Regions from separate parts of the Mangrovibacillus sp. Mu-81 genome, predicted to be linked through region 2. Evidence: riboswitches for the same ligand, from Rfam matches in the RefSeq annotation. Region 2 holds a riboswitch; each other region holds the start of a gene.
What was found. A riboswitch is a leader RNA that binds a small molecule or an ion and turns the genes downstream of it on or off. The one in region 2 is predicted to bind thiamine pyrophosphate.
Positions count from the first base shown of each region.

Region 1: it holds a riboswitch for thiamine pyrophosphate, as region 2 does, so the genes downstream of both, thiT (energy-coupled thiamine transporter ThiT) here and tenA (thiaminase II) in region 2, are expected to answer to the same signal.
Region 3: it holds a riboswitch for thiamine pyrophosphate, as region 2 does, so the genes downstream of both, V6B33_RS21485 (ABC transporter substrate-binding protein) here and tenA (thiaminase II) in region 2, are expected to answer to the same signal.
Region 4: it holds a riboswitch for thiamine pyrophosphate, as region 2 does, so the genes downstream of both, thiC (phosphomethylpyrimidine synthase ThiC) here and tenA (thiaminase II) in region 2, are expected to answer to the same signal.

Region 1 covers NZ_JBAJHU010000006.1:78,648-86,174, reverse strand. Annotated here, with positions in the region: gene V6B33_RS13800 (ABC transporter ATP-binding protein) at 1-128, opposite strand, end outside; gene V6B33_RS13795 (beta-propeller domain-containing protein) at 435-2,609, opposite strand; gene V6B33_RS13790 (threonine/serine exporter family protein) at 2,772-3,227, opposite strand; gene V6B33_RS13785 (threonine/serine exporter family protein) at 3,290-4,039, opposite strand; gene thiT (energy-coupled thiamine transporter ThiT) at 4,243-4,839, opposite strand; TPP riboswitch at 4,911-5,015, opposite strand; gene V6B33_RS13775 (hypothetical protein) at 5,102-5,401, opposite strand; gene V6B33_RS13770 (DL-endopeptidase inhibitor IseA family protein) at 5,523-6,704, opposite strand; gene V6B33_RS13765 (RNA polymerase sigma factor) at 6,685-7,224, opposite strand; gene V6B33_RS13760 (thioredoxin family protein) at 7,439-7,527, opposite strand, start outside.
Region 2 covers NZ_JBAJHU010000007.1:86,294-93,820, forward strand. Annotated here, with positions in the region: gene V6B33_RS14855 (energy-coupling factor transporter transmembrane component T family protein) at 1-557, opposite strand, end outside; gene V6B33_RS14860 (ABC transporter ATP-binding protein) at 554-1,990, opposite strand; gene V6B33_RS14865 (ECF transporter S component) at 1,996-2,580, opposite strand; gene tenA (thiaminase II) at 2,581-3,285, opposite strand; TPP riboswitch at 3,405-3,513, opposite strand; gene V6B33_RS14875 (response regulator transcription factor) at 3,571-4,170, opposite strand; gene V6B33_RS14880 (sensor histidine kinase) at 4,167-5,303, opposite strand; gene V6B33_RS14885 (hypothetical protein) at 5,430-5,627, opposite strand; gene V6B33_RS14890 (DUF6509 family protein) at 5,793-6,077, opposite strand; gene V6B33_RS14895 (hypothetical protein) at 6,238-6,546, shown strand; gene V6B33_RS14900 (branched-chain amino acid aminotransferase) at 6,999-7,527, opposite strand, start outside.
Region 3 covers NZ_JBAJHU010000020.1:21,042-28,568, forward strand. Annotated here, with positions in the region: gene splB (spore photoproduct lyase) at 1-763, opposite strand, end outside; gene V6B33_RS21465 (transcriptional regulator SplA domain-containing protein) at 775-1,020, opposite strand; gene V6B33_RS21470 (ABC transporter ATP-binding protein) at 1,132-1,869, opposite strand; gene V6B33_RS21475 (ABC transporter permease) at 1,872-2,633, opposite strand; gene V6B33_RS21480 (thiamine-binding protein) at 2,630-2,920, opposite strand; gene V6B33_RS21485 (ABC transporter substrate-binding protein) at 2,932-3,912, opposite strand; TPP riboswitch at 4,030-4,140, opposite strand; gene V6B33_RS21490 (phosphotransferase enzyme family protein) at 4,222-5,121, opposite strand; gene V6B33_RS21495 (aldo/keto reductase) at 5,210-6,112, shown strand; gene V6B33_RS21500 (Fur-regulated basic protein FbpA) at 6,172-6,360, opposite strand; gene V6B33_RS21505 (hypothetical protein) at 6,542-6,871, opposite strand; gene V6B33_RS21510 (SLC13 family permease) at 7,188-7,527, opposite strand, start outside.
Region 4 covers NZ_JBAJHU010000003.1:654,012-661,538, forward strand. Annotated here, with positions in the region: gene V6B33_RS10335 (M4 family metallopeptidase) at 1-898, opposite strand, end outside; gene V6B33_RS10345 (serine protease) at 1,525-1,692, opposite strand; gene thiC (phosphomethylpyrimidine synthase ThiC) at 1,716-3,500, opposite strand; TPP riboswitch at 3,640-3,754, opposite strand; gene V6B33_RS10355 (hypothetical protein) at 3,856-4,140, shown strand; gene V6B33_RS10360 (S8 family peptidase) at 4,214-5,428, opposite strand; gene V6B33_RS10365 (Type 1 glutamine amidotransferase-like domain-containing protein) at 5,864-6,538, shown strand; gene V6B33_RS10370 (hypothetical protein) at 6,643-6,987, shown strand; gene V6B33_RS10375 (STAS domain-containing protein) at 7,124-7,527, opposite strand, start outside.

The sequences.
Region 1 (7,527 bases), on a different contig from region 2:
CCGCCCCATAAGAGCACCACATCGAGATCTTCCTTCATGATTCCCTGATCAATGATTTTTGCCATGAATAAAGGATTCAAAAGCTCAACCGTGAGCTCCACAAGCATCAGTGCCCAGGCAATCCCCATCGCAAATCGATAAGGTTTCAAAAAACCGATAACCCTCAAAGAAACACACCCCTTACACCGTCATACTCAATATATTTATCATATGTATATATGTATCATGATATCGCTTTTTTCTTAGAGGTGGTAGTTTGGAGACTGTTTTTTTGAAAGTTGCAGATATTGAAGGGGGTAAATAAGAATTTCAGCACAGATCCTGTTCGAATTCCCCCGAAAGGTTCCACGTGAAACGTTTTAGAACAGATGAATTTCTACCTATGATAGAAGGGAAAAGCCTCCAAACAACCGGTTTGGAGGCTTTCAACTCATTCATTGAACAAGCAGTGAACTTTCTTTTTTAAAATTATCCAATGAGTACGCGTCAATTTTTCGGTTGGATAAGGTATACACGTAATCATCGATATAGAGGAGCCGCTGTATATTATTTTCCCACGTCTCATAGATTTCCTTTTCACCAGCCTCCCCCTCGGACAATTTCGCCTTTAACTCAATGCCTTTATCCGGGGTGATTTCATACAGAAGTGCTCCCTGGTAGTCAAACACCTGTTCATATTCGCTTCCTTTTTTGTCATGATAAACTGAAATCGGGAACCCATATAGATGTCGGGACGGCTCATGAAAGAGTGCCTTATGATCTTCGAGCAGATAGGAATGCGTACCCGATCCGCCGATGATTTCTGTGTCAGATTCTTTTGGGTGGTTAAAATCGGTGATATCAAAAAGCGATATTTTCATTCCATTCCGGATGATGCGCGGCTCCTTATTGAATGATTTGCCGTCATCCATGATTTTTGTATCGAAACCGAAGCCGATCAAATGGTTTTCATCGATTGGGTGCAGATAAGTGCTGAAGCCGGGAATCTTTAATTCTCCAAGTACTTCGGGATTTTCCGGATCTGCTGCATCTATGACAAACAGAGGATCCACTTGCTTGAAGGTGACGATATAGGCCTTGTCACCCATGAGCCTGACAGAATAAATCCTTTCTCCCCTGGCAAGGTTCGAAACTTCCCCTGATTTCTTCATATTGCCGTCTAATATATAAAGCGCATTCGATGATGGCTTCATATCATTCCATACCTCGCCATCTGTTGTTGCAATCCGGAAATACCCTTCATGTTCATCCATGGAAAACTGATTCAGCACCCTGCCCGGTACTTGCCCCGATGCCTGATAGGTGATCCTTGAATCATCAACTGCAAACTTATATACTTCCGTACTTGAAGTGCCCAGAGTTTCAGGGTCGCCAAATTTCTCGACTGCTATATAAAGGTTTTCCTGTGACATGTAAATGCTGTTTCCACTGCCCAGGTAAGACTGTACGGTTAGATCAGCCTTTGGGTCTTCAATATCAAGAGCTGAAATCATCGTGAAATTAGGCTGGATCGACTGAGGGAAATAGTTGATGCTGTCTGCAGGAATCGGTTTGAATCCTTCACCTTCCTGGCTGTCTTTCACCCTCGGTCTTAAATCAATCTTTGGATTTTTGTCGGCAAGCCAATAATCTGGATATAAATTGGATACAAAATAAAGAGTGTCATTTATCTTTCTGGAGGTCACATAATGTCCCTCAACCTCCACTGTCCTTAACAAGGTTGGTTTATCTTTATTGGAGATGTCATAAATCATCACCGTTGAAGAACCATTCATCGGACGGGGCATGATTTTCTCAGCAGCCCCCTTCCCTTCCTGGGACCAGCTGTCCCCTATAACAGCAATCTTGTCTTCACCCATAAATAAATGCCGCGGCTGGACGTCATGATCAAATGGGATTGAGGAAACGACTTTCATGTCCCCGGCAGGTACAGCTTTTGTAATGACCAGATTCTGATTCATCACTTGATAAATGTAGGTCCCATCGGTTTTAACGATATCCCCTTCGTCTACACCTTGAACCTGATTGTTCGTTTCGGAGTGGCTGGAACTGGAACTTTCAGCATCACCTGCAGCTTTATCTTCTGCGGATTCTGAAGCTTCCTGCCGAAACAACTGAAATTCCGAATCCTCCCTATTCATCCTTTCTCTCTTTAATATGGTCTGAAAATAGTTTGCAAGCTCTATCTGTGAGGAAAAGGAAGGCAGCTCTTCCGTGACGGTAAATATCAGGTTTGTATCTCCCCCGAATGCAAAGCCCCATTTCGTTTTCACTTCAGGAGAAATCGAAAGGGTGAACTGCCGGGGTTCTCCAGGATAACCTTCGGGTGGCGGATGGATGGTAAGAGTTTTACGATTTTCACTCAGTTCGTATGAAACATCCACCTCATTTCCTTCCGAATCTTTCACCATAACATTCTTGCTATTAATCGTGTCCTTTTTTACCGGATCAGTAAATTGCAGACTCCATTCATTATCCTGCATCACGACCAGACTGCCATCCACACTTCCCTCTGCCATGACGGCAGGTTTCTGCTGGTAAAAGAGAAACAATAAGGCTGCCGCGACCAGCACCACCCCTGCAAGGATCATAAGATACGGCTTTTTCATAGGATTGACCCACCTTTTTATTCTATTTCTCCATTAGACGGTGGTGGTGGAAGAAAGTTACAGTCCATCTGTCTATTTCACCCCCGCAGCAGGATCAGTCCTCGAAAATATTAAACCTAATAAAAAAAACAGACCCCGCTTCCAAGGTCCGTCTCATCAGCGTCAACGCATGCGGCGTGCACCTGCATTGAGTCTGGCATTTCGTATAATTTGATTGATGACTTCAGAGAAGATGAGCCCGATGGCGATTGCGCCCGATATCATGAAAGATTTTGCAGCAAGATTGATTGCTGCGTTATAGTCGTTCTGAACAAAATTCCGCATCGCATCATAAGCAAGTCCACCCGGTACGAGCGGGATAATTCCGGCTACACTGAAAATGATGACAGGCGTTTTATACATCTTGGCAAACACCTGACTGATGACCGCGACGACAAATGAAGCCAGAAGGGTTGCCAGAACGGCATCCATATCATTCAGGTACATGATCATATAAATGATCCAGCCAAGCATCCCGACGATTCCACACTTGAATAATGACTGCCTTGGCGCATTAAAGATGATGCCAAAAGCAGCTGCCGCGATGAAGCTTGTCATTAAATGCTCAAGGATTACCATTTCCAATTCTCCCTTCTGTTTAGATGGATTTGCGTCCCCCTCGTCTACAAGGCAGACGCTTATTAAAGAATCATAAATACAACTGCTATACCGGTGCCGATGGCAAATGCAGTCAGGAATGCCTCTGCTCCTTTGGAAAGCCCTGAGACAAGATGACCGGCCATCAGATCGCGCACCGCGTTTGTGATGAGAAGTCCAGGCACCAGCGGCATGACTGATCCAATGATGATCTTATCCAGTTCCTGTCCGGCTCCGACATAGACGAAACCAAAGGAAAGTATTCCGATGATGAAAGAAGCGAGAAACTCTGCAAAGAATTTGATGGGAACGAACCGATGTAAATAGATGACACTCATATATCCGGCACCCCCGGTAATAAATGCAGGTATGAAATCTTCCCATACCCCCAGAAACATGATGAGAAAACACCCGCTTGCAATGGAAGCAGCGAGGACTTGAACAAGGAACGGGTAGGAGTGATCCTCACCCTCCAATATCTCCAGTTCACTGTATGCTTCCTCAATCGTCAGTTGACCGGAACTGATTTTACGAGATATCCCATTGACCAGCGTCACTTTCTCAAGATCTGTCGAGCGCTCATTAATACGGATCAATTTCGTCTTTGTCGGTTCATCGGTTTCAATAGAAAAGATGATTCCTGTCGGAGTCACATAACTGTGCGACTCCTTTATCCCATAGGAAGCCGCGATCCGCATCATCGTATCCTCCACCCGATACGTCTCTGCACCGCTCTGCAGCATAATTTTACCGGCAAGCAGACAAACCTCCATTATATCGTACCTTCTTATCATTTTTGCTTCCAAAAGAATCTCTCCATACACCTGTCTTTTTTTGAATAGGTATAGTTTATCGGAAAAGCATCCTTATAAGCAATGAGGACTGTGAATTAATTTGGATTAGCGGATGTCTGGCCATTTTCGTGATCGGAAACGATCGATTTACTTGATAAAAAAATGAACCGAACCCCAGAGGGACCGGTTCACTTTCAATGCTATTATGAAGCTTTACGTTCCAGACTATCCACTGACACACCCTGTCTGATCAGACGAGGAGCGGTCGCAAGCAAGAAAATCAGAACAATGGAACACAACAAAGCCGATCCGAGCATCGTCACCCCGTTTGCAAAAAGCGAGAACAGAACTGGGGACATGCCGTCCGGTGCATACTCTTTAAAGAAGATGAAGCCTGCAATGAAATGCCAGAAATAGCGTGCTGCACTTCCGACAACCGTTGCTGCAACTACCCATATATATAGTTTGCGTTTCGTTTCCGCACGCAATGATTGCTGAATGCGGCGGAAAAAGAGACCTGCAAACCCAATGAAAGTGAACGCAATAAAGTATTCGATGATCATTTGAACAGGCGTGACGATCCAGGCGTTGCCAAGTGCAACCTGCAATACCCCCCAAACAAATCCAGCCAACAGACTTGCTTTAAAGCCTCTTCTGAATGCCAGGATGAAGATCGGCACCATCGAGAAGGAAATCGAAATGCTTGGAGAAAGATCGATAGACGGCAGCAAATCAAGAATGATTGCAAAGGCAGCCATTAACGAAGCCTCTATCAACACGACTAGACTTAAAGATTTCATAAAAAAATCTCCCCTTTATTTCCTAAACGAAACCATAAGGGAGAGACAGTAACGATAAACAGGCACAACAGCCTATCCATCGTCCACATTCCTACGCTAGTACTAACTAACAGGTTCGAAGGGTCAGAACAGGCAGTGCCGTTCACTCTCAGCATATCGCTCCCCTTGTGGTCACGTTTATTTAATTTGAATTCAATGAGTATTATACATTAATAGATAAAAGATTAAAAGATTTTGCGGACAGGAAAATGAAGAAATGAAATCAGGGACTTTCATTAAGTGGATCGTGCAGGATGATGACCGGCATTGATTTAGGGGCAACCATGAAACCATAGACTCTGCCGTCTTTATCCTTGTAAGCAACGGAATAATCTCCGAATTGCGGAGAAAACTCCACGTCCTGGTATTTCAGGTCGAGATGGTTGTACTTCAAGCCAACATATAATTTGGTGGCAATCCGCGCTGTCAGGTGCTGAACAATCGTCATCTGATTTGCTGCAATAAATAATAGAAGGGCTGCAATCGTCAAAATCACTTTATTCGCTCTGGACAACCTAAACATGATTCCTCTCCTTCCCCGGAAAAATAAATGTGAATATTGCGTATACTATTTATTATATACCTATTCATTGGGACATGACAAAAGAGCTACTTTTTTTCAGCAGCTCTTTTTCAGAAAGGTTCTATTGAATAGGCATATATCCTACACTCCAGTAGCCATCATCATCTTTGACCATTTGGAAACCCATTTTCCCTTCTCCGCCATTATCGAATCTTACATAACCGTGGATGTCATCCTTTTGAATGAACTCTCCTTCTTCAATTCCTTTATAAGTGTGCAAAACATTCTCCTTTGTATCAGGTGGAAATGACGCCTGCTCTTCTTTCGTCCATCCAATGTATTCAGGACGGTCTGTATACATTTCATAGAGAAGGTCCTGTCTTTTATCAAGCGAAGCCTGAACATAGATTTTAGCAATACTGACCGGGTCCATGTTTTTCAAGTGGGCTTCAGTTGGATCATCAGAGAATACTTGATATACTGCCCTTTCTTCATCGGTCAAGGAGAAGTCGGAGGAAACCGGCTGCTTGGAATCACTTGGTATTTCTGCACTTGAAGGTGGGGAGAACGGCATTAATCCATTAATCTTCCAGCCGTCAACATAGCTTAATGAAATATCGAAAATCTCTGTATCCTTCTCTCCATTTTCAACAGGTACTTCAAAGGTGACATAGGTGTTCCCTTTTGGATCGACAATCTTTACTGCTGCCGCATCCTGCCATAAATAACTTCCTGAAAAATTCTCATCCGGCTGTGCAAGCCGCCCGTCGATTTCTACAAAAGAGTGCATTTCCATTATCTGCTCAGCAACTTCTTTCGTGAATGTTTCCATCAAAAACCCCATGACTTTTTCTTGAGTATCAAAGTCTGCTTCTAAATAACGATATTGTTCATCATTATGTGCGAAGGTCCCGTCCATTTCCCCTCCTCCGCTGTTAACCACTACAGAATAATGGGCAAATGCCCGTCCCAGCAGCTGTACGGCCGATTCCTCATTCAGCTCTGCCTGCGGTGCTGCTTTATCCTCCGGCACAGGTTCCACTGTCTCTGGCTGCTCCTGCACACCTCGGCTGCTCAATGATCGATCATCATCACTCATAAGATATTCAATGGCAAAATAACCACCGATCAATACAAGCAAAATCGTTACAACATTCGGGACCCATCCCCTGAATGATCGTTTGTCTTTCATTTTCTCCTGAAACAGCTTATTTTTCAGTTCATCTTTATATGCTTTCCTTCCATTGAGTCCGGGTCTGTTTTTTAAGGGCTGAAGAAATTGATCATCTGATTTTCCGCTCATGTATAACCCCTCCTTCACCTAAGCTGCCTAGCTGTTCTTTCAATAATTTAACCGCTCGATGATAAGCCACTTTCACTTTTGATTCTTTCCAATTCAAAATGTCAGCCGTTTCTTTGACGGAATACTCTTTCAGTCCCCTCAGGATGACAACATTTCTGTAATCCGGCTTTAACGTAAAGAGTGCCCTTTGTATCACCTCCCACTCTTCTTTCCCTTCAATGAGTTGTTGAGGATTGCCCTCCTCGCTTCTCATTACATCTGCTATTGTTTCAGGAAGTAAGGATATCCATTTCCGTTTCCGGTAGTGATCGATCGCAGTCCTTTTCGCTATGGAAATGATCCATGTTTTAACGGAAGATTTATGATTAAAAAGAGGGTAGCTTTTAAACACTCTGATGAATGCTTCCTGCGTCAGATCCTCTGCTTCGTTTTGGCTGTTCGTGAAAAACAATAGATACTGATAGACGTCTTGAAAGTACTTTTCATAAAGCAGTTCTAATTGACCCGGGTCTTCTCTCAATGCCTTCCCCCCTTTTACTGTATATATTAGTCGATTCCATGGTGAAATTGGTTTCATTTTCCTTATTTTTTATTTTTCAGCACAAAAATAGAGCCGCCTGTAAGGAAGCCCCTTGGTACATAATGATTCCATCCTGTTTCAACCCTTTAAACAAATGTTTAACTTCATCAACCCTTGCTGCATCAGGCTTCCAGAATCTTAAACAAACGTTTGTTTAAGATTCGAACATAGTTGCCAGCCTGGACAGACCATGGTTTAATTCATCAATCGGAACGAATCGTGCTTTTCTCAACATTTCCTTTC
Region 2 (7,527 bases):
AACAAACCTCTGATCCCCTTCTTGTTTCCCCCCCCCCTTATTTTCAGTGCAAATCGTATAGTCACGAATTCTTCGGCAATAATCGGAAGCATACGGAAACCTGCCATGAAGCTGTATGCATATTTAGGTTTCAGCCTAAGCTGCTGCATCAGAGAATAAAAAAGCAGTACCGGCCTGGTAGAAAGTGTGAATAACAACCCAAGCACTCCAAAAATAAACGCCCTGAATCCGATGTGTACTCCTCGATAAAAGCTTTCCTCCGAGATTTGAATGATGCCCCACTTCACCCAGATGACATCTCCCTTCCCAAAGAGAATCATTGAAACCGCAGTCGATGCAAACACGAGGATAAAGGGGAGCAAAAGCAGGGTTTTCACTTTCACGCTATGTCCAGAGCTAAGCCAGAACAGCAAAAGGGAGAAAGCGGTCAAGTACACTAACAGATTCAATTGATGGATGGTCAGGATTACGATAAACAGGAGAACCATGATGATCAATTTGAAGCTCGGATTAATGTAATGCATCCAGGTCTGCTTTGACACAACTTCCATCCTCAAATAATCCCCTCCCTCTCATCAATCATTTCCTCACACAACTCATCTTTCAGTAAATGACCATCTTGAATCGTCCATATTCTGTTTGAAAAAGTACGGGCAATGTGTTGATCATGGGTCACCAGCAAAATGGCAGAACCTTGAAGCTGCAGTTCCTTCAGCATCTCGAGTAAACGGAACGTATTCGAAGCATCTTGTCCGAATGTAGGCTCATCCAGTAATATGATATCCTGACTCTTCATGATCGAAGCTGCCACACTCAGCCGCCTTTTTTGTCCCATGGATAATTGATAAGGATGCTGATGTTGATGATCGACGAGGTTAAACCGTTTTAACACTTCGTTGACTTTCAAGCTCACCGTTTCTCCGCTTATTTCTTTCCTCTTCAAGCTGTAAGCTACTTCTTCATAGACGGAATGAGTGACAAATTGAAACTCAGGATTCTGAAAAACGAACGTGCATCCTTCAGGCGTTTTCTTTCTGTCAATCCTCCTCCCGAAAAGTTCGTATCTTCCCGTCGTGTTGATAAATTGCATCAAACCATGAAGCAGGGTGGACTTTCCGGCACCATTTTTGCCAAGGATCGTGATCCATTCACCTTTCCTCACTGAAGCGTTATCAACGGTTATTTTGGGTCTTTTCTGCAGATATCCTTTAAATTCTTCGATTTCGAGAATCTTTTCACCATGTGACTCATCTTGTTGCGATGAACGTGAAGCAATGTACTCACGCCAAGCACCCGGATACCACACTCCGTGGTCCTTTAGAGTTTGTTTGTAGGATCGCAATATCTCTTCTTTTCGACCATCTGCAATGATTTCACCATACTTATCGAATAGGATGATCCGGTCTACCAGATCCAGTACGTGATCTAACTTGTGCTCGACGATTACCACTGTTTTATCCGTACCGACAGCCTTGAGCGTTTCCCATATATCCATTGATCCATTCTCATCCACCAATGCAGTCGGCTCATCAAGAAAAAGTACATCGGGTTCAAGAGCAAGAACAGCAGCAATGGCGAGTCTTTGTTTCATCCCTCCTGACAGCTGCTGTATGCTCGTATGTACTTCCTTCAGTTCTAACCCGACTTTCTTCAGCAGTTCCTGAATTCTTTCATTCATCTGTTCTCTGGGAACATTCAGGTTTTCAAGTACAAATGCAATCTCTTCATCCACATACGGCATACAGAACTGGGCATCAGGATCTTGAAAAACATATCCCCAGGAAGATGGCCGTGAAATGGAGGATACTTTCATCGGAACTTCATATGCATTCGGTATCAGTCCCGCCATTACATTGAGCAGTGTAGACTTCCCGCACCCTGAAGGACCAAGCAGCAAAACCTTTTCACCTTTATCGATCGAAAGTGAAAGATCCTTGAATATGAATTCCGATTCACCTGGAAATTTCAATCTCAGCTTATCAATCTTCATTCCATTCACACCTGTCTATCTAGAGCTTCATAGTCTTCTTGGGCTGCCGGTCTGACAAGGTTAGTCACTCCAGTCCGTTCCAACGCTTTCACCAGATAGAATGCCCCTGCTCCTGCAATCAGTACTGAACCAAGTAATCTCGCGCCCAGAAACAGGAGCAGATTCCAAGTGGCGAGGTCGCCAATGTATCCTTTGAACATATCCATCATGATCGAACCAAATGCAGACATAATGGCGGCAAGACTTACAATTGGGAGGCTGTATCGTTTGTATCTTGTCGCAAAGAATATCGCTTCCGCAAATAGTCCCTGCACAATACCAAACAGAAGGACCTCAAGCCCCCATTCCGAGCCCATCAGAAACTCTCCCGATGAAGCTGCGATCTCGGCCAGCAGCGCAGCACCAGGCTTGCGGATGATCAGGAAAGCCACCGTAGCCGCCATAAACCACATACCGTAAATAAGCTGATCAGCATGAAGTCCGAACGGTTTCATCATGCTGTATACCGGACCCCAAACCTTATAAATGACTCCAAACCCGATTGAAATGACGACAGTGACCAGAATGTCAGTCAGTTTTAACTTCATCATTCATCTCACCGGCTTTCCTGTGATTTTTTTAAATAAATGATTCTCAAAAGGCCATTTTTCAAGGGAATATGCCATCTCCCAAAATTGAAGCTCATATATGCTGCTTAATGTAAAAAGCTCTTTCATCCTTGCCTTCTCATCGTCGCCTGCTTTCTCTGCGATCTCATCCAATCGATTAATTTGTTCTTTCACCAATTCCCCGAACCACTCTCCGCCGTAAGCGCTGATCCATTCACGGTAAATCGGTTCATCCGGCGAACACAACTTCAAGTGCTCACCGACTTCATGGTAGAGCCAATAGCATGGTAAAATGGCTGCTATAATATCTCCGAATCCCCCGAATTGAGCTGCACGGTACATATGGGAGGTGTAGGCATAAGCGGTTGGAGACGGCTGAAACAGATCCTTTTCTTCTTCTGTGATACCGAGCCGGATTGAAAAGCTTTCATGCAGCGATAATTCGGCTTCATTCGTACCTTGTGCGTGGGCAGCCATTCTGGACGTCGTATGTAAGTCTGGTGCAACAGCTGCACCAAACGCCTGCATCCTCGAAAAATGCGATAAATAGTAGGCATCCTGGAGCACGTAATAACGAAATTTCTCGAGCGGGAGTGTACCGTCACCTATCCCTTTAACAAACGGATGATTAAAGCTCGCTTCCCAAATTTCGTTCACATCTTCCCGCAACTTCTTTGAAAATGTCATCATTTCTCTCTCCTTTTCCCGACGACCCAACAACGGGGAATAGAAAAAGCCACTTTCCATTACGCAAATAGCGAACAGAAAGTGGCTTGAAAAGGCAATACATGAAAAAGTGTATATGGTCTCTTCAAACACCACTTCCCTACGCTGGTCCCAACCAGATCAGGTTCAAAGGGTCTTAAAGTTACACTTTAATCTCAGCCTTTTCAAAAGGCACCCCTAGTGGATCGTCATTTATAATTTTTGATTTCGTTGTTATCGTATCATGTAATTTTATCTTGTCAAGCTTTATTTGAACCAGCCTTTTTCTTTTGAGTGAGTGATCGCTTCGATCCGATTCTTCACTTCAAGTTTGTCCAGAATCGTTGAAATATAGTTTCGGACAGTACCTGTTTTGAGCTGGAGTTCATCTGCGATTTCTTTTGTGTTTTTTCCATCTGCGACTAGTTCAAGAACTTCTTTTTCCCGATCTGTCAAAGGATTTTCTTCACTGTACATATCATCCATCAGTTCAGGGGCATAGATTCTTTTCCCTTCCATCACAAGCCGGATTGAGCTTGCCAGCTCTTCACTCGGGCTGTCCTTTAACAAATAGCCTTTGACCCCCGCTTTTAAAGCCCGTTGAAAATAACCTGAACGCGCAAAGGTAGTAAGGATAATGACTTTGCATCCTTCCCCTTTCAATTCTTCAGCCGCCTCGAGACCTGTCTTCTCGGGCATTTCGATATCCATTATACAAATATCGGGATGGAGACTGCGGACTAATGAGATGGCTTCTTCCCCATTACCTGCCTTTCCGACGACCTCCAGATCATCCTCTAAATCAAGCAGGGAGCCTAATGCTCCCAACATCATTCTTTGATCCTCTGCAATCACAATGCGAATCACTTCATTCCCTCCCTGTCGATCTGTTTGATAACCTTAGGAACTCTCATGATCAAAGAGGTACCATGATCAGATATGATTTCAAGCGTCCCATTGACAAAATCAAGGCGTTCTTCCATGCCTCGCAGTCCGCTTCCTTTAGATAAATCTTGATCTTTCTGAACACCTATGCCATCATCCTTCACTTTGATTGTTAACTCGTTATCATGTTCCTCAACGGTAATCTCACATGTAGTGGCCCCGCTGTGCTTTACGACGTTTGTGACCGCTTCTTTTAAGCACATGCTTAATATGTTTTCAAGAAAGAGTGAGGTATCCGGTATATTGGACGTGTCATCTATTATCAGTTCGATTTCTGCTGCTGCAAGAATTTGCTTGATCCTTACAATTTCGTCTTCTAAACGGATTCCCCTCATTTGGGAGACCATCGTCCGCACCTCTGACAATGCGGTTCTGGCAGTTTGCTGCACATCTTTCAACTCCGTTTTAGCTTGTTCCGGGTCTTTATAGACCAACTTTCTCGCCAAGTCACTTTTCAACCCGATAAGAGACAGCTTTTGACCTAATGTATCATGCAAGTCACGTGCGATACGCTGTCTTTCTTCTTGTTTGACAAGTTCTGAGATTCTTTTATTCGCATCTTCCAGCTTTTCTTCCAGCCAACCTTGTTTGTTCCGATTGTAAATATTAAATGGAAGCAGGATGACACTGATCCAAATGATCAAGATAAACGGTATTTGAGAAAGGAATAAATCTTCCTGCTCTACAAACTTATAATTGATCGAGGCGGTTGTGAGCACCAGGTGGATGATATACAGCGTCAAGAACGCAATCCGGTTTTTTATATTACCGTTGTAGTAAGCAATGTAAAAAGCGAAATAAATAAAATTAAACTGAATTGTCATCGTGATGGATATGGCGATTAAAATGGATGTCCATAAATAAACCGGCCACTCTCTGGAAAGGAAGGCAAGCCTCAAAAAGATGAAAAACAAAATGGTCAGCGTGATCCCTACAATAATTTCAATCGTTGATGAAGATTGAAAGATAAAGTAAAAAGGGAGAATGCTGATGATACTCCATATATAAGGCGAAATGCCAGAGCTTTTTTGAATTTTAATGAATTTATTAGGCAATTGCACGATCAAACCCTCTTTTTATGTAAAAAGTTTTGATATTTTATCAGTTACTAAACTTATGATAAAAAGCGTATACCGTACACTATCATGTCACAGTTTACACATTTTATTGAATTTATCCGATTAGTACTTCCTGTTCTGGATGGCGATTTGTTTCAACATCAGTTCATGGGATTTTTTGATGATATCTGTCAAAACATCACCCTTGTATATTCTGCCTATTTTCGTCTTTTCCTGATAATATTCTACAATTTCATCTAATTGCTGAGCTGTTTCTTTTTCAATCCTCACATTCAACTGAATCCTATTGCCGGTACTCATATACTGTTACACCCTCCAAGTTTCAAGTGCTAGCGCATGCTAGCATTATTCTATCTCGATTATATCACGCTCTATCAATATGGTATATACCTTTAAGGACAAGAGTTTAGTTCAGAAATACAGACTTAAAAAGCATCCTGTCTATATGAGGATGCTTACAATGGCTTAGCTGATAATGTATTCCTTACAATACTGCAGGATAAGGGATTCTTCATCCTCTTCCAATTCAAAATCAAGAATCGATTCCGTATTCCTTTCGATGATCTGATGCTGTACAACTCGTGAATCACTCTGATCCTGAACGTAAATTGCCTTAATATACAGTCCATTTTCCGAGTAAAGTTCATCCTCTTCAGGGACTTCTATCGAGAGCAGGACTTCATAGCGGTTTCCGCTCAAAATACCTGTGGGATCTTTAAGTTCTTCAACTGTATGACTAGTAATAATCATGTATCTGATAACTTCCTTTCGCTTTACCTATCACTCAATTATACACAGGATCATACCAAATGAAAACTGCCATCGTCTTTCCCCATCTCTTCTTAATTAATGGGCAACTCCCCTGAAATTCGATATAATGTGGGGATAGAAAAGTTAAGGAGCGACTACAATGAATAATAAAGAAATAGAAGACAAGATCATTTCCAACTACCAGAAAGATGAGAATATGATGATTCTCGTTTTTGCACAATGGTGTGTGAACAAGGACCTTGACCCTGCCGAAATCTATAAAAAGGCATACCCTCAACAAGGGACCAATCCAGCTCTTCAACAGGGAATCGATTTGACCGTACCAAAAGAAGAATCAGAAGAAATCCCCGACTCCACCTTATTAGGGGTACTCTCCCTATTCGGCAATACGGACCTTGCGATTGTCGTATCTGAAGCAATAAAGAAAGAAGCAAATAAAAAACGATGACCTGCCGGCAAAAGAGGCTGGGACAAAACAAAAAAACAACTGCCTAAAGGTGAACATTATCAGTGTTGACCCTGAATACCCCTAATGATCTCCGTGCAAGACTTCGCTTTCCGCGGGTAGCCCGTGAGCCTCCTTTAAATTCGAGAAGTAATTGTCCAGCTGCAGGGCTTAGAGGCACATGTCATAAGTCGAACCGGCCAAGAAGGCAAAGAGCGCCTTTCAGGCCAGTTCGTCTTATGCCACACGCCTCTGAGCAAAGCCCTTCCGCTTTTCTAATAAGCTACTTTTCCCGCAGGAGTCTTCGTCTTGCACTCCAATCAACCGCTCGAACAAGCTATATACTAAATAGACATTTGTACAAAGCTAATAAAAACCCGAACTTACTTGAACTTAGAGTTCAAATTAGTTCGGGTTTTATTCAGACTAAAACACTTTTGTCCCAGCCTCTTCACTTATTTTTTCTCTGTCACTTTTTCTATCATCCCAAATAGATACACATAAATAATCATAATGACATCCTTGAGAGTTAGATCCTCGCTGAATGATGGAATGTCATTGATGGCAATGTTCACATCCCACAAACCATCATCGCCGTTAAACAGAAGATTATACCCTTTATCACCCTGCAGCGTATGTTCAAGATAAATGTCCATCTCACTTCGGAATTTCTTTTGCAGCTTCAATCCGAACATTGCCTCGTAATGACCGAATACATCATCAATTTCAATCGAAAGTCCATCGATCCCGATCGTACCGAACCATTCTGCATCGAGAAATAGAAATTCGTCTTTATGTGATTTCAAAAATGATAACGGATTTTCTAAAAAAGAGGCAGATTCCATTTTTACAGTTTCATCACTCTCTTTAATGCACCGCTCAATGACTACTTCCTCAAAACGGGATCGAATGTCTTCGTTCAATATTTCACCTTCCAGCAGACCGTGGGTCGATGCAAATTCCTGTTCAATATTGAAAAGTGCC
Region 3 (7,527 bases), on a different contig from region 2:
GAAGTTGTTGAAACATTTTCCTGTACCCTTCTTCCCACCCTTCGTGAATGTAGATAGGGGCCACGATGAATCCGAGCGGATAACCTGCACCGGCCACTTTACCTGCGGCTTCCAATCGTTTTTCAAGCGGGGATGTTCCAGGCTCGAAATGTTTGATTACATAATCAGCATTTATGCTGAATCTGAATCTTGTCTTGCCATTGTGCCTTGCATCAAGCAAATGATCGACGTGGTGGAATTTTGTCACAAACCTCAGTTTTCCAAGTTCGGATTCACCAAAATGCTCGATTGCACGCTTCAAGGAATGTGTGAGGTGATCGACCCCAACGATATCCGATGTACACGCTGCCTCAAATCTTGTTATTTCAGGTGCCCTTTCTGCCATATATTTATCTGCAGACTCAAGGATTTCATCTACATTTACATATGTGCGGATATACGGCTTGCTCCCCATTGTCGTCTGCAAATAGCAGTAGTGGCAATGACCCATACAGCCGGTTGCAAACGGAATCGCATATTCTGCTGATGGTTTGGACGTATCAAATTTCAACGTCTTCCTGACCCCTACCACCAAGGTGGACTTCGCAATCCTGTATTTTTGAAAATGATTATCCCCGGGAAGGTCCCTTACTTGATTATGGGATGTGGTATACCTTATTTCCACATCCCTTTTTTCAAATTTTTCTTTCAGCTCTTTCCCCAATGGATACTCCAGTGCACCCGGTTCAAAGTAAACCAATTGCGGGACGAATGGCTTAACCATGACTCTTCATCCTAAAGGTCACCGAATGATTGGTTATATACCTTCTCGGCTTCATCTTCCGAATGGTACACTGCCAGATCATCTGAAAGTGGATAATATGTTTCATAGAGGAACAGGGCCAATTCTTCGGGGTTTTCAGGATTTTTCACAACAGCCGCTTCCTGAACATTCGCGACGCTTTGAGTATGAGGATTACGGTAAATGACATAAACCACATCTCCCGCGTTAAACGGGATGTTCTGATTGCTCACATCCATATTCTTCACCTTCTCATTTCTTTTATTTTCAAGGTATCCAGCTTCTTTCATTTTTTGTCAGAAGGTGATGAATTATGATGGTAAAAGATGTTTTATGCCGCACGAGAAGTACTATGCAAAATAGGATAATTCTTCAAAGATTTCCTTTTTCCACGATAAGAATTCTTCAGACAAAAGGATATCCTGTTGTCTGGGACGTGGAAACGGAACCGTAAATTCCCGCTGCACTCTTGCAGGCTTGTTGGATAATACAATGATACGATCCGATAGAAACAGGGCTTCATCGATATTATGTGTAACGAATAAGACGGAACTCCGATCTTCTTCCCAAATGGACAACAGCCATTTCTGCATATCAAGACGTGTAAATTCATCCAGTGCTGAAAATGGTTCATCCAGACAAAGGAATGATTGCGGACTCACCAATGCACGAATGAATGCAGCACGCTGCTTCATCCCCCCCGACAATTGGGAGGGATATGCCTGCTCATATCCTTCCAAGCCGGTACGCTCAATCATTCGCATTGCCTTCTTCCTGTCTGTTTTTCCGGACAGTTCCTGACCTAACAGCACATTTTCAATCACCGTACGCCACGGTAATAGAGAGGGGCTTTGGGGCATATAGGCAATTGAGCCCTGCTTTCCGGTAATCGATAGTCCGTTTAATTTGATCTCCCCTTTATCTGGGGCAAACAGTCCCCCTATCAGATGAAACAACGTACTCTTCCCGCTGCCCGATGGACCCAGAATCGTAACAAATTCACCTTCATCCACACTGAAGGAAAGATGATCCAAGATCATCTCCCCATCAAATGATTTCGAAAGATTATTAATCGATAGTGATGTCATCTTTATTTCCACTCCTTCCGATTCCACTTAACCACCGTCCTTTCCAGTAAGACGATTATGCAAAAAAAGAGTAAACTGAGTATCATAATCATGAAAATAGCCACAAAAACCCGATCTGTCCGAAACGAAGAAGAAGCAAGGGTCATATAAACCCCTATCCCTTTTTGTGCACCAAGCCATTCAGAAATAACAGCACCCATCACACTGTAGGTCGACGAAATCTTGAGTCCAGAGAAAACCGACGGCAGGGCGTGCGGCCACTCCACCTTTCGGAAAAGCTGCATTTTAGTTGCTCCAGCCATTTTCATATAGTGAATGTACTCTTCATTTGTCTGTCTGAATCCATCCATTGCCGAAACTGATACCGGGAAGAAGCAGACTAAAGTAATCACGATGACCTTAGGCAAGAGTCCGAATCCGAACCATACGACGAGCAGCGGGGCAAGGACGATGATCGGGATATTCTGAGACAGTATCAAGAGTGGATAGAGGGCCTGTTTCACTTTTGGCAATAGATGTAAGATCAGAGCAGTTGCCAGTCCTATCATGGAGCCAATAATAAATCCGCATACACTTAGGAGGATTGTTGATGTAAGGTGTCCGCTGAACGCATTCCACGAATGTATTCCTTCTTTCACGATTTCAACGGGAGACGGGATCAACCATGAAGGGATGGAGAGAAATGCGGTTGCAACCTGCCATGAAACGAAAAAAAGGATGAGGACCAAGACAGGTCTCCATCCTTTGCGAATAACCGTTGTCATTTATATTTCCCCGTCAGATCGTCCATATGGATCCCGTCAGGCTGATAAAGGACTTTTATTTGAGAAATGACATTTTTACTGCCCATTTCAATCATCCGCTCATTCATTCGCCGGATGATATCGAAGAGATGCTCCAAATTCCCCTCCATCGTCGTTTCCAGCGGATGTACCTCATATTTGATTCCTGAATCCTGAATGATTGAAATTGCTTCATCAACATATGGGATGACATCTTCCCCATTTTTGGTCTTGGGAATGATTTGAATACTTACAAGTGATTCGCCCATTTTTCTCACCTCTATTTTGGTAAAAAGTCGTTTGTGAACGCTTTTTTACTTTCTAGTTTTTTGTCCAATAATTGATTTTCATACATCCAGTCTGCGTAGTTCTCCCAAACCTCCAGCTTCTGCTCTCCCCACCGATCTGCATCATCCTGATATCTTGGGGCAAGCCACTTTTGACTCTTCATCACTAACTCTTTATCCAAATCGGGCTCAGCATCAAGAAGGATTTGAGCTGCTTCCTCTGGTTGATCAATGGCTAGTTCGTACCCTTTCGAAGCAGCCGCAAGGAAAGCTTGGACGGTATCAGGATCATTTTCAATCATTTTTTCATTCGTGGTCAGGACAGGAGTATAATAATCAAGCTTTTCTGAGTAATCTTTTACATATAACATATTCAGCTCTTCACCGCGAAGCTCTGCTTCAATACCAGTCCACCCATAGAAGATCCATGCAAAGTCCACATCTCTTTTCACTGCTGTAAAAAAATCTGTATCGCCAATATTAACAAAATTGACTTTTTCAACATCAGCGTCCTGCTGATTCATTATGGAGCCCATGACTGCTTTTTCAACAGGGGAACCCCATCCTCCATATTTTTTTCCTTCAAAATCTGTTGGAGAGGTAATACCTTTTTCCTTCGGAGATGCAAATCCTGATGTATTATGCTGGATGACAGCAGCAATTGATACAATCGGGACATCCTTCACGCGTGCCTGTGTCACGCCTTCCTGATAGCCAACTCCAAATTCGGCTTTTCCTGATGCCACCAGCTGATCAGCCCCGGCCTCTCCGGGCTTAAGGATTTCAACCTCAAGTCCTTTGTCTTTAAAATAGCCTTTTGCTTTTGCCACATAAAGTCCGGTATGATTCGTGTTCGGTGTCCAATCCAGGACGACCGAGACCTTCTTCAACTCATCTTGCTCTTCTTTCGATTCACCACCGCCGCATGCTGTCAGTACCATTACTGCGAAAATAAGGACGATTAATTTCTTCATTCCCGTTCCTCCTCCTGATGTATAAGCTAACGTTTAATTTTTCACATTTAGACCGAAAAAATGTGAAATAAAAAAACGCCCCGGGCTTAGCCCAGGACGCATTATTAAATCATCATCGATGTTTAAGAATATGTTTCCTACGCTGGTATCAGCCAGTTCAGGTTCCAAGGGTCAGTATCTGAATGGATACACTCTCAACCGGCAGCACCGGTCCCCCTACATTTCCAGATATGTAATTAGATAAACGTTATTTACACTTTTACTTTGCCATAGAAAGCGTAACAATTCAACAGTTATTGAACAAATCTCCTAAAGATCCGTCAATGACTTCATAAATTCCTTCCTGCCTGATAAGTTACCGATCATTCTCTTTATACTGGAAGCTTCCGTAACGAATCCTCGGGAGGAGTAAAAAAGTGTATATTGGAGAAGGAAAACCATGCACAACGGATATAAAGAAAGGATTTCTTTCTCATCAACTATCTGCCTCCATGAATATCCTTTGAGAAACCGATTTATTTTGTTAAAAAGGTCACCTGTTCTCCCTTCAGTATACATATTTCTTAACAGGACCGTAATGAAATAACCAACGTCTGCAATACGGGGCGATCGTCTGATCCGTTCCAAATCCACCAACCCGATGATCTTATTTTCACCCCATACAAAATTGCCCAGATGAACATCGCTATGTATAAGCTGATGCGGCAATTGGGCATATAACGCTTCTGCAGGGATGAGCTGCGTGTACACCTTCACAGCCCATTCATTCAATTCTGAATGATCTATAGAGAGCCAGTCTTTCATATGTTCAAAAACATCCCATACAGCTATATGATCCTTTACAGGGTATGTCAACAAGCCTTGATGAAGGCTTCCCAGATATTGACCAAGTAAAAAGCATTGATCGAGTGTGATCGTGTTAAGATGTTGAAATGAAACACCATTTAAAGACGCATATAGCGAATAGTAAGAATCATCCTTGACGATGAAAGGAACCCCATTTTTTGTCAGCAACGGAGTTTCTGCAAGCAGGCCGTTCTCCACTATGTATTGAGAAATCCGGAATTCTTCCCAGCGTTCAAAATTGCAGGTTTGTTTCCTTCGCTTTAAATAATAGGTGCAGTTTCCGGCGGACACCTTCAAGGCGTTTGTATGACGGCTGAGAATATGGGCATTTTCAAGACCCCAGTCCGATAAAAGGGTTATCATTTTATATTCCTTCCCCCGCATAGTAAGATACACTTTAGTATGACTGATTAAGCAGACACCATACAAATTAAGAAAAGAGGTTGTAGATATGGAACGAATCACAATAAGTAAAGATTTATCCTTCTCCCGCATCATTCATGGTTTATGGAGGCTTTCCGAGTGGAACCAATCGAAGGAAGAGACATTGTCACTGATTCAATATAATCTGGCTCAGGGTATCACCACATTCGATCATGCCGATATCTATGGGTCTTACACATGCGAAGACATTTTCGGAGATGCTCTTTCGCTTGCCCCCTCCCTTAGAGAAAAGATGGAGATTGTCACGAAATGCGGCATCGTTCTTCCATCACCAAATCGCCCTCAGCACCGAACACATCATTACAATACAAGTAAAAAACACATTTTGTCTTCAGTGGAGCAATCGTTAAAAAATTTACGTACTGACTACATCGATGTATTGCTCATTCACCGTCCCGATCCATTTATGAATGGTGAAGAGGTCGCAGAAGCATTTACGCAGTTAAAAGAGGAAGGAAAAGTCCTTCATTTCGGGGTTTCAAATTTCAAGGACCATCAATGGAATATGCTTCAATCCCATCTGCCATACCCCTTGGTGACGAACCAGATTGAATTATCAGCTTATAATCTTGAAAATATTGAAGACGGAACCCTGAATCTCTGTCAGGAAAACAGGATTGCACCCATGGCCTGGTCACCGCTTGCTGGCGGTAATATTTTCACTTCTCAGGACGATAAAGCTGTACGCCTCCGTACAACGCTTGAAAAAATCCAGGGAGAAATCGGCGCTGAAGGAATCGATTCCGTACTTTATGCATGGCTGTTGAATCATCCCGCCAGTATTATGCCGATTGTAGGCTCTGGTAAAAAAGACCGAATTCAAACGGCCATTGATTCTCAATCATTAACATTGAATCATGATCAATGGTTTGAAATACTGCACAGTTCGATGGGACATGAAGTTCCTTAAAGATCAATGTCAGGATGAATCCACTAAAAAAGACGATCCCGCTTAGAGGCTCGTCTTTTTTAGCTTATTAAATCAGTATTGCTCACATAATATTCGATGTAAACTTCCTGAAGTTCAGTCATCGACAACTCATAAAGCTGTTTGCCGAAATATTTATATACACCTATTCTCAACAGCTGTTGAATGTAAAAGTCTTTTTTCATTTCTGGTGAATTCTCAATCGTTGATTTACTTTCTTGGTGCAGCATTTTTTATCCCTCCAATTTGGGATATACCCCAAAACAGGATGATGTTAAACCATTTCCCGCTTCATTTCCAGTATGCGGAAAATACAACATAGTCAATTCGGTCCTTTCTCCTGATAGAAATGGGTTCGGAACACTTATCAATACAAAAAAAGCCCAGGTGGACGCACCTGGGCAATTCATTTTAATTCTGCTGAAGCTGCTTTTTCTTGTCTCGCTTAATGAAGAAATCAAGACCAACCCAGAAAACGACTGAACCGATTGCAAAGTAAGCAATGGCAAAATAAATATCTTCCGTTTTCCATTCAAGACTTGGAATCAACAAGCCCAAGACACCTGAAACTACATAATAAACACCGATCAATTGCAAATACAGTTTCTTTGGTGTTTCAATATTTTCCAGATAGCCCTTTCCTGCTTTGCCAAAGAAAATAGCTATTCCTCTTAAAATAATATAAGCAGAAAAGGCCATGATAATAGCTACAACAAACTCCTGATTAAAAACGTCTGCCATAATCGTTCTCCTTTCCGACTATCACTTGCTCTATCATCCATCGATGTCATCATTGAGCGAACGCTGATTATTAACGATATACTCAAATGGTATCGCCTTTTTAACATCATTTGGAAGTGGATATGAAATGTCGATACTTTAAAAGGATATACTCAAAACGGTTCATTTTCAAGTAATATCTTTCTCTTTTGCTTGAACTTCATATTTCAGTATCAAGTCGTCACTTGTGAGCCAGGTGCGTTGGATGGGGATTTACAGCGGAATAAGTGAAAAAACACAGGGTTCAGAAAATCTGGACCCTGTGCTTAATAAACTATCATCTCAAGTCACCAGGAAATGATGTGACGTCCACTCCCCAGATGGGACCCATGAAGAAATAGATCAGCAGGGTGATGAGCACGATACTTATAAGATTAATCCAAAGGCCGGCCTTGATCATGTCCCCCATTTTGATATAGCCTGAGCCGAAAACGACGGCATTTGGAGGAGTGGCAACTGGCAGCATGAACGCACATGAAGCGGCAAGCCCGGCAGCGACCATCAGGCTGTAAGGATGTACCCCCAATGCAGCTGCAAGAGCAGCCATTATCGGGAACATCATGGTAGCAGTAGCCGTATTCGAAGTAATTTCCGTCAAAAAGATCACAAAGGTCGTT
Region 4 (7,527 bases), on a different contig from region 2:
GTGCATCTACAGCAGCCGCATCGTAGGAAGCATTCAATACATTATCGCTATCCTTCCAAAGTGTTCCTGGCAGGAAAAATTGAGGGAAGAACGTTCGGTTATTCATATTATATGTGTAGATTCCTCCTCCTCTCGTATTATCCTGAAGATAATAGGATCCATTGGATAGAGTAGTGTTCAGTGACTTAGTGTCACCAAGCACACCTTTGCCTGTACCTACTTGATTAGTTCCGTTTACTTCGTGCATGTCATTATATTTATTGAGGACTTCACCGGTTTTGGTGTCAATGAAGTAATTCCAATTGCCCGGTTCGGGCTGAAGGAAATTCAAGTTAATGAAGTAAGCGTATTTGGCAGAATCACCATCAGTATAAATAACAAGTTCTGGCTTTACCTTTTTCTCCAGGATAGGGTCGAGCCCTAAATCCTTTTTAGCGATTTTAAGTGCTTTATTCGCATTCACTTTTTTGCCTGCCTTTAAGCTTTTCTTATCTAAGTCGGCAACGACAGTACCTGAGAAGGCCTGAATGACACCATCTTCTTTTACTACAGCTGATTGAGTGGACCCCCAGACAGGGACACCTTTATACATTTGCTGAAAGCGGACGACTGTGAGCCCCAGTTCGTCCTTTTCCACGGATAAAACCTTGAATTGTTCATTTGCCTCTTCGGCAGACAACTTAAATGTTTTCCGGTTATTTTCCAAATAAGAAAGTACAATGGATTCAGCCTTTCCTTTAGATGGAGCAGAAAGGGCTCCTTTAACAAACTCCGGTGTCCCTGCTTTTTGGTTCCATTGAATAGTTGATTGTGGTTGTGCAGCCGCATTACCGGTTCCAATCATCCCCGTCAACAAACCAACCGACAAACCAATACCTGCTAACTTTTTCTTCTTCACATGATCTCCTCCTGTTTTTATTTCTAAAAATTCTGTCAATAAAATCGTATCATTCTATCGAGTCTCTGGGTATTGAGAAAAACAGGGTCTATATGAGTAGAAAAAATAGAGTATATTCGAAGAGAATCAGGAAAATTTTCATGAAATAGAGGCATAATCGGCAAAAGAAAATTCAGGGTTTAAACTGGATAAATATGTAAAAATTGATAGAAGGGAATAATCTAATAGGGAGTGGTCAGATTGACGAATGATTTTTACTGTGATGAAGTATTGAGTGGAAAGACTGAAGTGAAGATTGTTTTTGAAACTAAAAATACATTGTTCTATTAACATACCACTCTTATTGGGGTACCGTCAGGAAAATGCGGATTGACAACGCTAAGTCCATTTTCAAGACGATCCCCCGTTTTTTACAACGCTAAGAAATTTTCAGTAGTCTTAGAGATCTAATGAGACGACTTTCTCTGGATTAAAATGGTAAGTTAATATGTTCCAGCCTAAGGTGAGATATGAAGTAATAAGTCTTCATTAAAACTACCTGTCCGTTTTTGATATTCAACTGCTTTAGTTAGATGAAAAGTGTACCAGATACTGAGGTAGTATTAGGGCAGGGTAGCTTTACACTGCTAATAGTATAAAACAATTACCTTATTACACTTGATACAAGTTTCATAATATTGATTCCCTTTAAAATGATGATCACAATTTTGTTGAATCTCTTTTAAGCTTTTTTCCAAAAAAGCAAGGTGAGTTTTTAATTGATTGATCTCCTCTTCAATTATTTGGATCTTCAACGTAAACCTCCTAACAGCAAGAGTTATTGATATAGTTTACCACCAGATTCCTTAAACTCTTCAGCTTTTTCCTTCATTCCTTTTTCTATTGCTTCTTTTGTATCAAGCTTTTTTTCTTTCGCGTAGTTACGAATATCTTGAGAGATCCTCATGCTACAAAATTTCGGTCCACACATTGAGCAAAAATGTGCTGTTTTTGCACCTTCTGCAGGTAACGTCTCATCATGATATTCTAAAGCGCGTTCAGGATCCAATGATAAATTAAACTGATCTCTCCAACGGAATTCGAAACGAGCTTTAGATAAGGCATCATCTCTTTTGTGTGCTCCTGGATGGCCTTTCGCTAAATCAGCAGCATGTGCAGCTATTTTATAAGTTATTACACCTTCACGTACATCATCCCGGTTTGGTAATCCTAAATGTTCTTTTGGTGTTACATAACAAAGCATAGCCGTACCAAACCAACCAATCATGGCTGCACCAATCGCAGATGTAATATGATCATAGCCAGGAGCTATGTCAGTTGTAAGTGGCCCTAGAGTGTAGAAAGGAGCTTCCTTACAAACCTCAAGTTGTTTATCCATGTTTTCTTTAATAAGGTGCATAGGTACGTGGCCTGGACCTTCAACCATTACCTGTACATCATGCTTCCAAGCAATTTGTGTTAGTTCTCCAAGAGTTTCTAATTCCGCAAATTGTGCTTCATCATTGGCATCGGCAATTGAACCGGGACGCAGACCATCCCCTAAAGAGAATGCAACATCATAAGTTTTCATAATCTCACAGATTTCTTCAAAATGAGTATATAAAAAGCTTTCTTTGTGGTGGTGAAGACACCATTGTGACATAATAGAGCCGCCTCGGGATACAATACCTGTTAAACGTTTTGCTGTTAACGGAACATATCGCAAAAGAACACCAGCATGAATTGTGAAGTAATCTACGCCTTGCTCGGCTTGCTCAATCAAAGTATCACGGTAAACCTCCCATGTAAGGTCTTCGGCAACTCCATTAACTTTTTCAAGTGCTTGATAGATAGGAACGGTTCCTACAGGAACAGCTGAATTGCGAATAATCCATTCCCTTGTTGTATGAATGTTTTTCCCTGTTGATAGGTCCATAATATTATCAGCACCCCAACGTGTGGCCCAAGTCATTTTTTCGACTTCTTCTTCGATGGAGGATGAAACAGCAGAATTCCCAATATTTGCGTTGATTTTAACATGGAAATTACGTCCTATGATCATTGGCTCTGCCTCAGGATGATTGATATTAGAAGGAATAATTGCTCGTCCTCTTGCAACTTCTTCACGCACAAATTCAGATTTCATATTTTCCCTTAATGCGATAAATTCCATCTCGGGAGTGATGATGCCCATTCTTGCATAATGAAGCTGTGTGACATTTCTCCCTTTTTTTGCACGTAATGGTTTACGCTTTAGACCAGGGAACACATTATGATTAGCACGAGGATCATTTTCATCCCTATATCCATTGTCTTCAGCCTTAATTTCTCTTCCTTCATATTCCTCAACATCCCCTCGTTCATGAATCCATGTGCTTCGAAAAGGAGGAAGACCTTTTGTAATATCAACTGAATAATTAGAATCCGTATATGGTCCGCTTGTATCATAGACACGAAATGGCGGATTTTCTTCTTCACCAAAGGCACCAGTTGTAGGACTTAGTTCAATTTCACGCATTGGTACCTTGATATCGGGTCTTGAGCCTTCAACATAAACTTTTTTACTACCTGAAAAACTAGACATGATGGAAATTTTTTTTTCGTTTAATGAAGTTGTTGACATAGAATAAATCTCTCCCTTTTTAAAATTAAAGGACGGGATCTAGAACAATAAAAGAGGATTAAAGAAATGAATTAAATAAAAAAAGCCGAATCCAAAAAGGATGGACCGGCTTTTGTATGTAGAAGTTTATTCAATACATGATTATTTTTTCTAACTTCCCCACGCTAGTATGATCTAGATCAGGTCCAAAGGGTCAAGAAACTTTAACGTGTTTCTCTCTCAGCCCAACTTATTGGACTCCCCTAGTTATTTCTATTTAATTTGGTTTTAGTATACATGAGTCTTAAGTAAAATAAAAGGAACATTAAAAAAAATATAAAAAACGATCTTTTAAAAGGGAACTTTATCCCGAATAGTGGACATTTTAGAAATTTCCTATTCTGGATACAGTTCATTATTTAAGAAGTTGGTATTTTTATTTGGTTTCCTTAATCCGAATTTCTCTTATTACAGAGTAAATATTGTAGCCATCCCTAAGAAACACTTCCCATCTTTAACTACAATGGAAGAAGGAGGTCAATCTGCTTTCAATGACTTGATGGACACTGTCGGAACAGTTGCAGGGAAGGCCGAAAAGAAATATGGGGCATGCAGAGTGATCACGAATGCAGGAGTATCAGGATTCGAAGCATCTTCATAATGCTTCAGGTGAGATTATAAAATAAAAAAATCCCTCACAGCCTGATTGGCAGGAGGGATTTTCCAAATTCAGATCAGTATCTTACCGCATCATATGAATTGATTCTGCCATGTTGAGTGTAAGTACCAGTTCCACTTACATAATCGGCAGTCTGTTCGATTGCCTGGCGGATTTGGCTATTGCTGCGTCCCTGACTTGCAAGAAGCCCCGCTAATCCTGCAACGTGCGGGGAAGCCATTGATGTCCCTGACATGTACGCGTATCCGTTATTTGGTACGGTTGCAGCAATGTCAACACCCGGGGCAGACACATCTACCCATGAACCGTAATTTGAGAATGAAGCTCTGCGATCAGAACTGTCCACGGCACCTACTGCAATTACATTTGAATATGAAGCCGGTTCAAATGTAGTTGAGACCCCGTCATTTCCAGCTGCAGCAATGACTACACTTCCTTTGTTCCATGCATAGTTAACCGCATTTTCCAATGTAGTCGTTGAGCAATCACAACCCAGGGAAAGATTGATGACCTCCGCACCCTGGTCGGCCGCATAACGTATACCATCAGCAATGTCTGTTAATGAACCGTTCCCACTTGCATCCAGGACCCGGACTGCAAGAATTCTAGTATTGGGAGCCATTCCAGCAATTCCTGTACTGTTATTTGTTTCAGCAGCAGCAGTACCTGCTACATGTGTACCATGGCCATTCAGATCCATCGGGTAGTAATCATTGTCGACAAAGTCATAACCGCGGATGGTTTTACCGTCAAGATCGGGGTGATTATAATCCACTCCCGTATCAAGTACTGCTATTTCCTGGCCGCTGCTGCCTTTGGTGTAATCCCAGGCATAATTGGTGTAAGTGTTTTGGGGACCGTATTGATAGCCTTGATAATAGTAGTCATTCGGAGTCCAGGTAGAAGCAAGTTTATAGTTGGGTTCAGCGTATTCTACATTAGGATTTTTATTTAAAGCTTTGACCGCAGCCTCCACATTCCCGACCTTAAGGACTTTGTAAGGTGACTTGACTGCATCTGTGTCTTGAATTTCTGTGGCATTCATATTTTTAAGTGCGCTGCCTTTTAATGATTTTGATGCTGAATCTTTAAACTTTACAATCACTTCACCTTTAACATACTCATTTTTTTCAAGACTTTTACTTACGGCTGGTTTTTTTGCAGCATTATCGAGAGGGTTTGAATCTTTTGCGAATGCGCTTCCGCCAAAGCTTGGAAAGATGGCGAGTGAAGCAGCTAATGATAGAGCGGCAATCTTTTTAAATTTCATAATCGTATTCCTCCATTTTCTTTTTTTAGAGTGGACTCAAAACGGTAACGACAAATTTCTGAAATGAATTAATACCCTTTCGTTTTCCCCCTTTCGAATAATAGATGGGAGATGCTGATGAAGATATTCCTTGTATGTAGTGCATCTCGCTAAATAGGATTCTAGCAGACTATCTGAAAATGCAGAATCCCCCTTGCAGGCGGGAAAATGGATTTATTAGGAAATCAAGAATGGAAAAATTAAAAAATGCCCGATTTCTATGAAAAATTTCCTCAAACTTCATGTTTTAATATGTTATGTATAGGAAATCAGTCATGTCTTTTCCCAACCTCGATTTTCAATTTTTTTGTTATTCAAAGATTGTTTAAAGAAGTGGTGGAGAATTCTTACAATTAAATGGTAGAATGACAATATTGGATAGGAGGAGTGAAAGCATTGGGACATATCGTGATATCTGGTGGAGGAGATGCTAACCAAACAAGAGAAATTGATCGGCATTTTGCTTCAATACTACATCCGGAACTTCCGCTTTTATATATCCCTGTGGCCATGGAGTTGTCAGTAGCATCCTATGAAAGTTGCTATGAATGGATCACGGGAGTCTTTCGTCCATTGGGGATAGATAATATCGAGATGTGGACAGATTTAGAACATAAGAGTGTGGCAGATTTACAGAATTATTCTGGAATTTATCTGGGCGGGGGAAATACATTTCACTTATTGAGAACCATGAACGGTAACCACTTTTCTAATGTGATTAAGACATATTTGAAGAATGGGGGGACCATTTATGGAGGCAGTGCAGGGGGGATCGTTTTAGGCAGCCATATTATGACAGCGGAAAACAGTGACTCAAATAAGGATTGTTCAGGAGATTATGCGGGTCTTCAGCTCGTGGGAAAGTATGCGATTCAATGTCATTATGAGGAAGATGACCGATCATTCATTCTTTCATTCATCAATAGATATCAACTGCCTGTCATCGCTCTTTCGGAAGAGACGGGGTTATCTATTCAAGATCAGAGAATAAGGGTGATTGGAAATAAAGAAGCAGCAGTGTATGATGAAAAGGAAATCCGCGTAATCGGAATAGGGGATATAATTTTGTGACCAAAGGAACTGTAGATAAATAAAATCGACAGAGCCACCAGTCCTGAATGCATCTGAAAATACTTCCAGTAATTTAATTTGCGGTATAGAAAAAGGTGACATAGATGAATGTAAAACTACTGTTTTTTCCAGCAATCGGGATCTTGATCATGCTGGGTATGTTCTTAAGTGATGATGCCCGTACACTACATATTGAACAATCAGATCTGCCTGTAAACAGGACACTTGCCGTTGACATTTCCAAGCGGTATCTCGCAGGATGGTGGAGAACAGAAGAAAAGCTTGATTCTGCACCGTTTGAAATGAGAGATGTGCATGAAATGAGCGAAGAGATCGTTGTTGAGCTTTCCGATGAAAGAGATCCATCGTCTTGCAAGGGATTTGAAGTGGTAATCAACAAGAGTAATGGAACTGTCAAAAATAAAAAAGAAATCCTTTCTTGCCGTTAATGATACAATATAAGTTCTGCAGAAGATTACTCAATGGACTGTACTTTCATCAACCTTCATAAGAGCTGAATCTGCCAATCACAAAAGTGCCCGTTTTCCACTGTTCTAATTCAGTGAAAAACGGGCACTTTTGAATTTATTTCGTCAAATTTAATTGACGGCCTTGAATCGCTTTATTTAAAGATTGATAGATTTTAATATTGGTTAGGTTGATGCCAACTTCTATAAATTTCAAGCTCATTTCAGCACGCATGCCTGATAGCGTAGGTTCGATTCCCAGAAGTTTAAGGCTGTCGATGAGTTTCATGATCCCTTCCTGAAAGAGAGGATTTACTTCATAAACGCCAGAGAGATCAATGATCAATTGATGGATGGACAATTTTTTGCATTCATCCAGGACATGCGAAATCATCATGTCTGCACGAACTTCGTCTACCTGACCGATAAGCGGAAGGATGGCAAGGTTTTCAAAGATCGGTACCACAGGAGTCGAAAGGGAAAGATACTTCTCTTCAGATTTTTTCAATTGCTGCTTTGAAT